DNA from 2 places in the Paenibacillus sp. FSL L8-0641 genome. Region 1 is predicted to be linked to the other one. Evidence: riboswitches for the same ligand, from Rfam matches in the RefSeq annotation. Region 1 holds a riboswitch; the other holds the start of a gene.
The links. Region 1 has a riboswitch for cobalamin ahead of metE (5-methyltetrahydropteroyltriglutamate--homocysteine S-methyltransferase). Riboswitches for the same ligand answer to the same signal wherever they lie in the genome.
Positions count from the first base shown of each region.

Region 2: another riboswitch for cobalamin. It lies ahead of MKY16_RS24315 (ABC transporter substrate-binding protein); the one in region 1 lies ahead of metE (5-methyltetrahydropteroyltriglutamate--homocysteine S-methyltransferase).

Region 1 covers NZ_JBBOUW010000001.1:5,171,770-5,177,728, reverse strand. The annotation lists gene metE (5-methyltetrahydropteroyltriglutamate--homocysteine S-methyltransferase) at 31-2,349, opposite strand; cobalamin riboswitch at 2,511-2,706, opposite strand; gene nrdG (anaerobic ribonucleoside-triphosphate reductase activating protein) at 2,888-3,385, opposite strand; gene MKY16_RS23350 (anaerobic ribonucleoside triphosphate reductase) at 3,382-5,331, opposite strand; gene MKY16_RS23345 (AbrB/MazE/SpoVT family DNA-binding domain-containing protein) at 5,625-5,959, opposite strand, start outside.
Region 2 covers NZ_JBBOUW010000001.1:5,382,671-5,388,629, forward strand. The annotation lists gene MKY16_RS24305 (ABC transporter permease) at 1-353, opposite strand, end outside; gene nikB (nickel ABC transporter permease) at 368-1,297, opposite strand; gene MKY16_RS24315 (ABC transporter substrate-binding protein) at 1,313-2,893, opposite strand; cobalamin riboswitch at 3,111-3,308, opposite strand; gene MKY16_RS24320 (nucleobase:cation symporter-2 family protein) at 4,066-5,373, opposite strand; gene MKY16_RS24325 (xanthine phosphoribosyltransferase) at 5,367-5,959, opposite strand, start outside.

The sequences.
Region 1 (5,959 bases):
AATGAAGGCGTGATTCGAAACGATAAAAAATTAGTTGGATACAGCCAATGCAGCCCGGGCTGCTTGAGCCGCTTGTACCATTTGTCGCAAGGCGGCGACAGATTCCTCTTTGGTGCGGGTTTTCAGACCACAATCCGGATTAACCCAGAACAAATCTGATGGCAGTACGCGCAGGGCACGCTGGATCATGCTTAGCATTTCAGATACATCGGGGATGCGCGGACTGTGGATATCGTACACGCCCAGACCGATGCCTTTGTCGTATACCTGATCTTCAAAGCTGACAATCAGTTCTCCGTGGCTTCGCGAAGTTTCAATAGATATAACGTCGGCATCCATGTCGGAGATGGACTGAATCATATGCTGAAATTCGGAATAGCACATATGCGTATGGATTTGGGTCGCAGGTTCAACGGTGGCCGTGGTCACAAGGAAGGCTTGAACTGCCCAATCCAGATAGGCTTGCTGTTGTTCTTTTTTCAGCGGAAGCCCTTCACGAATTGCGGGTTCATCGACCTGAATCATGCTGATGCCCGCTTGTTCCAGTGCCTCTACCTCTGCCCGTAATGCCAGAGCCAATTGTAAAGCAACTTGGCTACGCGGAATATCATTGCGTTCAAAAGACCAGTTCAAAATGGTCACAGGGCCTGTAAGCATTCCCTTAACAGGCTTGGAAGTTAACGATTGAGCGAATGCCGTTTCTTCCACAGTCATGGGCTGATCGAAGGAGACGTCTCCGTATATAATCGGCGGTTTGACACAGCGGGAGCCGTAGGACTGCACCCATCCGTTTTGTGTAAAAGCAAAGCCATTCAGCTTTTCGCCAAAAAATTCAACCATATCGGTCCGCTCAAATTCCCCGTGTACAAGCACGTCAATGCCAATGTCCTCCTGAATATCAATCCATTCCTTGATTTGCTGTTGGATGAACGTCCGGTATTGCTCGGCAGACCATTCTCCTTTGCGATAGTGCAGGCGGGCCTTGCGGATCTCGGCGGTTTGCGGGAAGCTACCAATGGTCGTCGTAGGCAGTGGAGGCAACTTCAGCTTATTTTGCTGAATCTCACGACGCTCGGCGAAAGGAACGCTGCGTGTTAGAGGCTCCTTTGCCAGCAAGTCAGCCAGATCGTCAGCTGTTTGTACGCGTGCCGCTGAGCTGTTGAAACGGGCTACCGCATCTGCACTTTGTCCAAGCTTGGTGAGTGCGGATGGATCGTGTTTGCCAAGTGCAGCCGTCAGGACGGCGATTTCCTCAAGCTTTTCATCGGCAAAAGCCAGCGCTTGCACCAGTTCTCGATCCAGCTTGTGCTCTGCTTCCAGACTGACTGGCACATGCAGCAGACTGCATGATGGCTGTACGATAAGCTGCTCGGCAGTGGTCTGTTCTGCTAACTGACCCAGCAGGGTAGCCACAGCGTTAAGGTCGCTGCGCCATATATTGCGCCCGTCAATGACCCCAGCGCCCAGCGTTTTTCCTTTAGGGAAACCATACTGCAATATATGCTGGAGATTTTCGCCATCATCATACACAAAATCAAGACCCAGTCCCTGTACCGGAAGTGCGGACAGACGCTCATAATGGTCCAGGCTGCCAAAGTAAGTTTGCAGCATTATATTTAAAGAGGGCGCAGCTTGGGCCAAAGCTTCATAGACTTCCTGAATAATGTCCAGATCCTCTACTGGGAATGAGGTGGTCAGGACAGGTTCATCGATTTGGACCCACTGAACACCTTCTGCTGCTAGTTCAGACAGGACACGGGTGTATAAAGGCAGGAAGGTTCTTATAATAGAAGCAAGCTCCTTGCGATCATAGCCTTTGGAAAGGGTAACGAATGAATAGGGGCCGATGAGGACCGGTTTCCCATCAATGCCTAGCTCTTGTTTTGCTTCACGATAAGCCCGTAAAGGTTTATTTTCAGTGAACACCGGGACTGCGTTTGCCAATTCAGGAACGATGTAGTGATAATTGGTGTTCATCCATTTGGTCATTTCACTGGCGGTTGCTCCCTTCTGTCCACGAGCGATCCCGAAATACACGGACAGAGGAATCGGACCTGCGGGACGATGGTTGAACCGTTCGGGTACGAGACCAAACATCACAGATGTATCCAGCATGTGATCATAATAGGAGAAGTCTCCGACAGGAATGCGATCAATCCCCTTGTCACGCTGCTTGCTCAGATGCTCCAACCGTAATCTTTTCATTTCCGTTTGCAGTTCGCTTTCGCTAATACTGCCGTTCCAGAAGCGTTCCAGTGCTTTCTTCCATTCCCGGTTTTCGCCGATACGCGGATATCCTAGATTACTGCTAATTAAGCCGGACAATTCAGGCCATTCAATGACGGACATGTACTTTTCCTCCTAGTGGGTGGCTGTTTTATTTTTACGTACCAAAAAAGGCATTCTTCCCCCCAGAGTTAAAAATAAGTAGGGGAAAGAATGCCTCCGTGATTAAAAAATCAAAAATACGGCGACTGCTCTTAACACCTCCCTATCTTCCGTAGGTACTTGCGATGTTGTTAAAATAGGCAGGTCTCCTGACTTACGGATCATGACTCTCAGCATCCCTTCCCGGTCTGTGGACCAGTGGTTGTATGAACAGCTGGAAGTTCCCCGTTTACAGTGGCGGGACCGTGCCGGATTTGCACCGGCTTCCCTTTTAAGCCTGATCTGAATAGAACAGACACCTATCTCCAAGCTATGCGGTTAAGGTATGACGAATAATTATGCACTCGTATACTTGTTCACCATCATAAGTGAAACTTGCAGGATGCGCAATAGAAACTGCAATGGAATCTGTTAGGGATATGCAAAAAAAAAGACAAGCCTCATCCATGATGGAGACTTGTCCTAGATTAGATATAGCATTTGCCGAGTAACCTTCGCCTTAAGTCAATGAAACGGTGTAACCTGCCTGAATGCTGGCTTTTACATCTACTAGACGCTGATTGCGGCTGCCCCGGAAGGGAAGGGTCAGGTCCTTTTGCTGTTCTACAAAGCGACCATCCACAATCACATCGCACAAAAGTGCTAGCTCTTGTCGCTCCTGATCTGTGAGTAGATCTTCATAAACAAAGCCAGTGTAAGCCCACACGGTTCGGTCGGGACAGGCCGCACGGAAGTCACGCACAAATTGCGAGCATTCTGCTGCTGAGAAAAACGGGTCTCCCCCGCAGAGAGTCAGTCCATCCAACAACGGATTATCCATGATGTCACGAATGACTTCCTGTTGTCGTTGGGGTGTGAATGGCTCACCTGCACGGAAGCTCCACGACGCTGGATTAAAGCATCCGGGACAGGCATGACGGCAACCGCTAATGAACACGACGGTGCGCAGGCCGTATCCTTCGTTCAGAGATTCCGGAATGTAGCCACACAAATTCACTTATGTTTCACCCGATCTCGAACTTCTGCTTGTTTTGCAGCATTAAAGCGAACGGTATAATCCCCTGTCAGATATCCGGTTACCCGACGTAAGCGCTGAAAGTGTGTGTGCTCCTCATCTGTGCCACATTGGGGGCAGCTTGTCCCGATAATCCCTTCATAACCGCATTCCGTACAACGATCCACCGGATGGTTGATGGAGAAGTAGCCGATATTCTGATGCAGCGCGTATTGAACAATTTTAAGAAACGCATCCGGGTTATTCCGCGCATTACCGTCCAGCTCAATGTATGATATCGCACCAGCGTTGCATAGGTTATGGAACGGAGCTTCCAAGCTGATTTTACGAGCAGCCGGGAGCGTGTAATACACGGGAATATGAAAAGAATTCGTGTAATATTCTCGATCATTCACCTCAGGAATAATCCCGAAATCACGTTGATCCAGCAAGGTGAACTTGCCCGACAGACCTTCGGCAGGCGTAGCGAACAATGTAATATTCAAATTGTGATATTCACTCATTCGATCGCAATACACGCGCATAGAAGTGATGATTCGCTGTGCCTCGCGGTATACGAAATCATCCTCCCCGTGGTGTTTCCCGTATAGTGCCTTCATGCACTCAGCCAGTCCGATGAATCCGATCGAAAGCGTACCGTGTTTTAGTATGCTTCCCACCTTATCATCTGGCTCTAGTTGTTCTCCACCTTCCCATACCCCTTCGCGCATCATAAAGTCCGAGGCTTTGGCCGGCTGGCTGGTCTGGATTTGATAGCGATGGATTAAGCCATCCACCGCAATGCGCATAACTTCTTCTAGTCTCGCATCAAAGCGATCACGGTCAGGTGTCAGGCGTTTGCCTGTGCAAATACCATACTCAATGCCAAGCCGCACCAGATTAATGGTATTGAAGGAGAGATTTCCCTTACCACTCTGCCGATTTCTACCGAAACGGTCAGAAATGGTGCGGGTACGGCAACCCATTGTCGCTATAATGGTATCCGGGTCATCAGCACGGTAAAAAGGCAGGTTAAAGGTGGCATCCACATTCACAAAATTGGGATACATCCGTCTGCTAGAGCATTCTACCGCCCGTAAGAACAAATCATAATTGACGTCGCCTTCTGCCTGATTGATTCCCTCTTTGCATTGGAAAATATGCTGTGGAAAAATAGGAGTTTCCCCGCTACCCAAGCCGCGAATCGTGGCCTCCAGCAGCGATTGAGTAACAAGCCGTCCCTCAGCAGACGTGCACATTCCGTAATTCAGTGAAGTGAATGGAATCTGTCCACCTGCGCGACTGCTCATGGTGTTCAGGTTATGAATGAGCGATTCAGCAGCCTGTCGGGTTTCCGTCTCCGTCTCTTCGCGAGCGAATGCGTATGAACGAGGGCAGACTTCTTGCAAATGGGGATTGGCCATATGTAGCTCATCGTCAGTCAGACTGGATTCTATCTCTTCCTCGAACAGCCGAAGTCCCTTGCGCAGATGCTTGCGGAAGGACCGGGCAACGTATGGGGCAAGGTCCCAATCTATTTTATTGGCGGAGACACCTCCGAATTGGCTATTTTGCTGAGACTGGAATATGATGGCAACTAGTGCCATAGCGGACATAATCGTTTGCGGTGTGCGTACAGAGCCATTGCCTGTATTGAATCCGTCTTGTAGTAACCGGCCAAAAGGGATAAAGATACAATTCGTAGTTCCGAGTGCGTATTGGTCCAAATCGTGAACATATACATATCCGTGATCAATCGCGTTCGTCAGTTCGGGCGGAAGTACCCGCAGGCGCGCATACCATTTGGCATACTCGGACCCAAGCTTGCTCATTTTGCCGCTGAACGATTCTCCATTCAAATTTGCATTCTCCCGCAGCATGTCCAGATCTTGTGCCCCAATGACCCGCTCGCCGATGTCGTATAATTGATGTTCCTCCAGCACCTTCATCGTAAAACCCTCCATATAGTAAAATATATATATTTTTCACAAAAACAACATATTGATGATATCTAGTGATAACCAATTGTTTCGATCTATATATTGTATATACGTATACATCGGGAGTATGTGACTATTGTCACATTGGCAAGGGCGGCCGACACGAAAAAGCCAGGTATAGAGTAAGGGGCACATCCGTAGATATGCGCCTTACTCTATACCTGGCAATCGAAGTTGTGACAAAAAAATGAATAGGGTCGTCGGTACATTGTGTATGATTTTGGGATATAGATTTAGAAGGTTTAGAGTAGCTTTTTCAACTGGGACACCCGGCCTTGGGAGATATCGAGCATTTCTGCATACACTTTTTGTGGCAGGTTCGGGTGATCCTGAATTAGCTTGCGAAGCTTTTTTACCATTTCACCTTGCTGCACTCTGGATTGCTTGGGCTGCCACGTTGTGTTGTTTCGGATCGGCTGGGTATGTTCTTGAGCCTGGATAGCATCATTGCTTGTGGCATGCACATTTTCATCGGTCTTTAATAATTGAATGCAATCAGCGCAGATAAAGCTGTCCCGAAAATAAGTTAAGTGATCCACCGCGCCGCAAAATTTGCAGGAGACACCCGTGTATTTTC
Region 2 (5,959 bases), 210 kb from region 1:
AAAGCCAGTACCCCGTCGATTCCTCGCATAACCAGCTGGTCCACGCGTCCGCGCACATAACCAATAAGCAACCCTATAGGCAGACTGAAGCACAACGTAGCTACAGTAATCGCACATGCGATTAGCACGCTCATCCGAATCCCGTAAATTAGCCGTGATAGCACATCCCGGCCCAGATGATCCGTACCGAAAGGATATTTCCGGCTGGGTGGTGCCAGACGGTTCAAAAGGTCCACTTGGAGAGGATCATGAGGAGCGACCCATGGAGCCAATAACCCAAGCAGCACGATCAGACCAAACAGTACGCCTCCTGCCAGCAAGCTCCCTTGAAAGGAAAGCCGTATCTTTTTCATTTTCAGCTTCCTCCTTAACGCAAACGTAGCCTCGGATCTATCGCCGTCTGGACCACATCCACCAAACACTGAACTCCTACAATTAAAAATACGGCGAAAATAACATACCCCTGAATCACCGGATAATCTCGCTGTGTAATCGCATCTATAAAATACTTGCCCAACCCCGGCCATGAAAAAATGGTCTCTACAATCACATTACCTGCCAGCATAAATGATAGATTGGTACCTAGCAGTGTAATTATAGGCAGAACCGCATGCCTAAATATCTCAAAAAACAGGATATGCAAACGTGAAAAGCCTCGAGCCTTCGCTGCTTTCACAAAATTCCGGTCACCCAGCTCCAGCATTTGAGCGCGCAGTACGCGTGCTTGCACAGCTCCCAAACCTGCGCCAAGAGTCAGCGCTGGGAGCACTAGATGTGTCCAGTCCTCCCTTCCCATGGATGGGAGCCAGCCCAAGCGAACGGAGAATAGATAGATCAACAGAAAACCAAACCAAAAAGAGGGGATCGACGATCCCAGCAGGGCGAACAGCCTGCCCAGACGATCCAGTGGGCCGCTGATTTTTAGCGAGGCAGCTAGCCCCAGCCCCAGCGTAAGCACCGTCATGACGGCGAAGCCCGCAGCAGCTAGCTCCACAGTAGCAGGAAGTCTGTTCCACAGTTCGGCTAGCACCGACTCCTTGGATACATACGAAGTGCCCCAATGCCCTGTGAACACATCCCGCAGCCAGTTCACATATTGAATATGAAGCGGTTCGTTTAAGCCCAGTTCCTTTCGTAGCGTCGTCAACGCCTCCTCAGAGGCAGGGATATTATGCGCGGTGAGCAAAATGGTAGCAGGGTCTCCAGGGGCCAGCCGCATCAGTACAAAAGTCAGCGTGGACACCACGAATACAATGATAAGCAGCTGCGCCACACGTTCCAGTATAAAACGAATCATAGGATACGCAGCTCGTTATTCCGCAATATCGGATTGCGCTGTAATGTAGTAATACTCGATCGGATGCGGTGTAAACCCCCCCACCCCTTTTTTCACGCCAAACACATTATCAGGATGCACAATGAACGACTGTGGCAAATCCGTATTGATGATATCCAGCGCTTGTAGTGTCATGGCATTACGCTGCGCTGTATCCTTCGCCAGCTTCAAGCTGTTCAGAATACTCTCTAGCGGTTTGGAACTATAACGGCTTACATTGGCTTCGCTTTTCGAAGAATAAAACATGTCCATAAAATATTGCGGCTCTCCTGTATGAGCAGTAAGCATACTGTACATAGCAAAATCCCAATCGTTTTTGGTCAACGCCTCGTCGATATTTTCCACCTTGCGAATCTTGACCTGGATTCCCTCTTTCAGCAATTGGCTTTGGATGACCTCAGCCATAACAGAGAGCTCCGGACGCTGAGGGAAAGTCAGCAGCGTAACCTCGAACGGCTTGCCTTGCTTAGTCCATGTCCCTTGGGCGTCCTTCTGCCAGCCATCCTTCGTCAACAGTTGCTCTGCCGTTCCGTCCAGCGCTTTACGCTCAACTTTACCGAAGGGAAGAATGCTCGGGAACGGGCTGCTTGCCTCCGTACCGAAGTCCCTCATGACGGCGCTCACAATCGATGCGCGTGGAATCAGGCTGTCCACCACCTTACGGTTCGCCACATCCTTGAATACTGGCGATTCCATATTGTACACGATCATATGGGTGCGCAAGGACGGAGCTGACAGCACTTGCAGCTTGCCGTTCTTTTTCAGTACCTCTGCGTTATCAACCGGAATATCCGTCGCTACGTCCACCTCGCCGGATTGCAGCGCCATCAGGCGCGAATTCCCGTCCGTAATGAACTTCATCGTCGCTTCAGCCAGTCGTGCCTTCTCGCCCCAATATCCGTCATAACGCTCCACGACCAACGATTGGTCCTTGTTGAACGCTTTGATTTTAAAGGCGCCTGTCATCGCTGGGTAACTCTGTTCATCTTTCATCGATGCCACATCCAGTACAATCGTCGATGGATCAGCTAGATTAGACACCAACGCCGCATTCGGCTGGTTTGTCGTGATCTTCAAGGCCAGCGGGCCGCTTACATCAATGGACTTCACATTCAGTAAATCCTTCGCCAGATGGCTTTTCTCAATAGAGCGTAACAAAGACGCTTTTACACTTGCTGCACCCATACTTTTTCCATTATGAAAAGTGACTTTATCCTGCAAGCTGAACGTCCAAACTGTAGGGCTATCCTGCTTCCACTCCTTTGCCAGCCAAGCCACAGGCTCCAGCTTTTCATTCAAACGTACCAGTGTCTCACCTGCACCGGATCGCATCACATCCCAGCTATTATCTCCATGCGGGTCAACGCCTGACGGTTTCCATGTATACGCCATTACCAGCTTTTTATCTGTCGCTGTTTGTTGTGCTGACGCGTTTTCACCCTTGCCGGAGCTATCCGACGTCCTATTGCTGGCACATCCCGAAAGAGCCATAACTGCCAGCAGCAGCATCACTCCTGTACATATCAACCATGAACGCCTACTACGACTGCTTATCATTCGATGAATCCCCCTCTATCTTGTAAAATCGCATAAACCTAACGCAAAACGCGAAAAAAGCATTCCAGACCACTTAATTAGCAGTCAGAAATGCCTTCAATATAAAATGTCAGAACTCACCTCGAAGCCAACTCCAAAAACATAGAAGGGATCAGATCGGTTTCAGACATTCCGTATGCAGCACGCCTAACCACCTCCCCAGCATCCCGTGGGTCTGACAGTGATGTCAAAACAGGCAGGTCTCCTGACTCCAGGCGTATCTTTCAGGCCTTCCCGGTTCTTCACAATTCCAGTGGCTGTTCTGAAAGCTCCAGCAGTATCCTGCTGATGCCTGTATACAGTGGCGGGCCCGTGTCGGAATCAACCGAACTTCCCTTTTAAGTGAACATGCTCAACAACTATGTACATCGTCTCTACGAAACCCCATACATAGAGTTGTCCGGCTCACACCTGTTTTCTTCCTTTATTTCTTTTCATTACGATCTTATTTTGTTGTCACAGGCTTGTCAATAAAGGCTGCACAATAATTTAAATTTGAACGATAAGGTAGAAACAAGACATAACCTCCAATTGCGTGCACGCAATTGAAGTGTTAAAATTAGGTATAGAGTAAACCACCGTGTCCGTATACTAAAAAGAGTCTTCGCCGCGCCAACGGCAAAGACTCTTAGGACTTGAAAGGCTGTGGATCACCACCACGGCGCGCTGCATAACTAAATGTCAATGCAAACGAAACCCACCGTTAGGGGCCAACCTAATTACGCGGTGGGTTTTCGCTTGTTCCGAAATTTTCGACGTAGCCAGCGATAAAGTTTACGAATACTAAACGCCAGGCTTAGTAACGTAACCATCCAACGCAACACATCGTAGCACGACACAAGGTTGACCATCGGCTTCACCCCCTTTCGGGAAGCTGCACCGTGGTCCGAAAACATCCACCACTATTCAAAATCCATAAGGTAAATTATACCATGATATCGCCCGCTGCTCTAGCAAATTCTTCTAGTAAGTAAACTGGAAAACGCACCAAATTAGAGCTACCCATTTCATTCCGCAGTTTATCTATATATCCCCAGACAGCAAGGGGATCTACTATCTGGATAACCCCATGCCAAACAGCCGGAAAAGAGGCATACGTCCTCTCTCCGGCTATCTTTATTTATTTCTAATCATCAAACCTCCTGTGGAACCTCCTGAACCGTCACGCTTTTGACCGATTCCCCTTGTTTTCTCGTCAAAACGATGTTCAAGACAATCGCTGTAATCGAGCCCGAAACAATACCATTTTGCAACAACATTTTGGCAAAGCTCGGCAGCTGGTCGAACATTTGTGGCAGAACGGCAGAACCTAGGCCCACAGCAATACTGCATGCTGCGATCAGCAGATTGCTTTCCTTTCGCAGATCCACTTCTGACAAAATAGACATGCCTGATGCAGCGACCGAGCCAAACATGACGATCATCGCCCCGCCCAGCACAGCGTTAGGAATCACTGTCGTTAAAGCAGCCAGCTTAGGCAGCAAACCGAGAACAACCATGATACCGCCCGCAGCAAAAATAACGTTCCGTGATTTGACGCGTGTGAGCGAGATCAGACCCACATTTTGCGAGAAGGCTGTATAAGGAAACGCGTTAAAAATACCCCCAAGCATAATCGCAAGTCCTTCCGAACGGAGTCCATTGACGATCTGCTTTTGCTCTACCTTTTGATCAATCGCCTTGCCTACTGCCAGATAAACACCCGTAGACTCGACCATGCTGACAATATTGACGATAATCATCGTACAAACTGCCATAATGCTAAACTCTGGCTTACCAAAATAAAATGGCTGCGCAACACTCACCCATGACGCATCTGCCACGGGAGCAAAATGCACCATTCCCATCGCATAAGCAACCACCGTGCCTGCAAACAGACCGATGAGCACGGAAATCGAGCGCATAAAGCCCTTTGCCAACCGATTCACAAGCAGAATAACCAATAATGTAACCAGCGCCAGCAGCAAATTACGCGGCTGTCCAAAATCCGCGCTGCCCTGGCCCCCTGCTACATTGTTCATCGCCACCGGAATAAGGGATAGACCGATAATCGTAACAACCGAACCTGTAACCACCGTTGGGAAAAAACGTAGCAGCTTGCCATACAGTGGTGCCGCAAGCACCACGAATATACCAGACAAAATAATGGCTCCGTACGCTGTCGCCAAATTTGAGGTCGAAGCAATCGCGATAATGGGGCCTACTGCCGTAAACGTACAGCCTAAAATGACAGGCAGTCTACTACCGAAAAAGCGTGTGCCCATAATTTGTAATAACGTAGCAATCCCGCAAGTGAACAGATCGGCAGCCACCAAATAAGCCATCTGGGCTGGCGTCAGGTGCAATGCTCCCCCTACAATCAGAGGAACAGCAATGGCTCCAGCGTACATCGCCATGACATGCTGGAAGCCCAGTGCGAATAACTTTTGTTTACTTAACATCCCACATTCTCCTTAACAGGAGCAATTACCGCGCCAGCTTCCTCTATAAAATGGACCTCGCCGGGTGCCATGGAAGCGATACGCGCAAGAGAACGTACGGCGATGCCTCTTTGCTCCAACAGTCCACGGCCTTCCTGGAAGCTCTTCTCAATCACACAGCCAACCCCGGCCAGCTCCGCTCCTGCTTCCTTTACAATATCCGTAAGTCCGACCAATGCTGCACCAGTTGCCAAAAAATCATCTACGATCAGCACATGATCGCTGGCATCGAGATATTTTTGGGAGATACTCACCTGATAGGTTTCCTGCCGAGTGAACGAATGAACCTCTGCGAAGTATACCTGCTCATTCAGCGTGATGGCCTTCTTTTTCTTCGCATAAATGAACGGGACCCCCAAGGCAATAGCAGTAGCCATTGCAAATTGAATACCACTAGCTTCAATGGTAAGCACCTTGGTGATCGGAGCACTGCCGAACAGGCGTGCAAACTCCTTACCAATCTCTAATGCTAATGCTGTATCTACCTGATGATTCAAAAATGAATCTACCTTTAATACGGTGTCAGATAAAATCTGTCCTTCTTGAC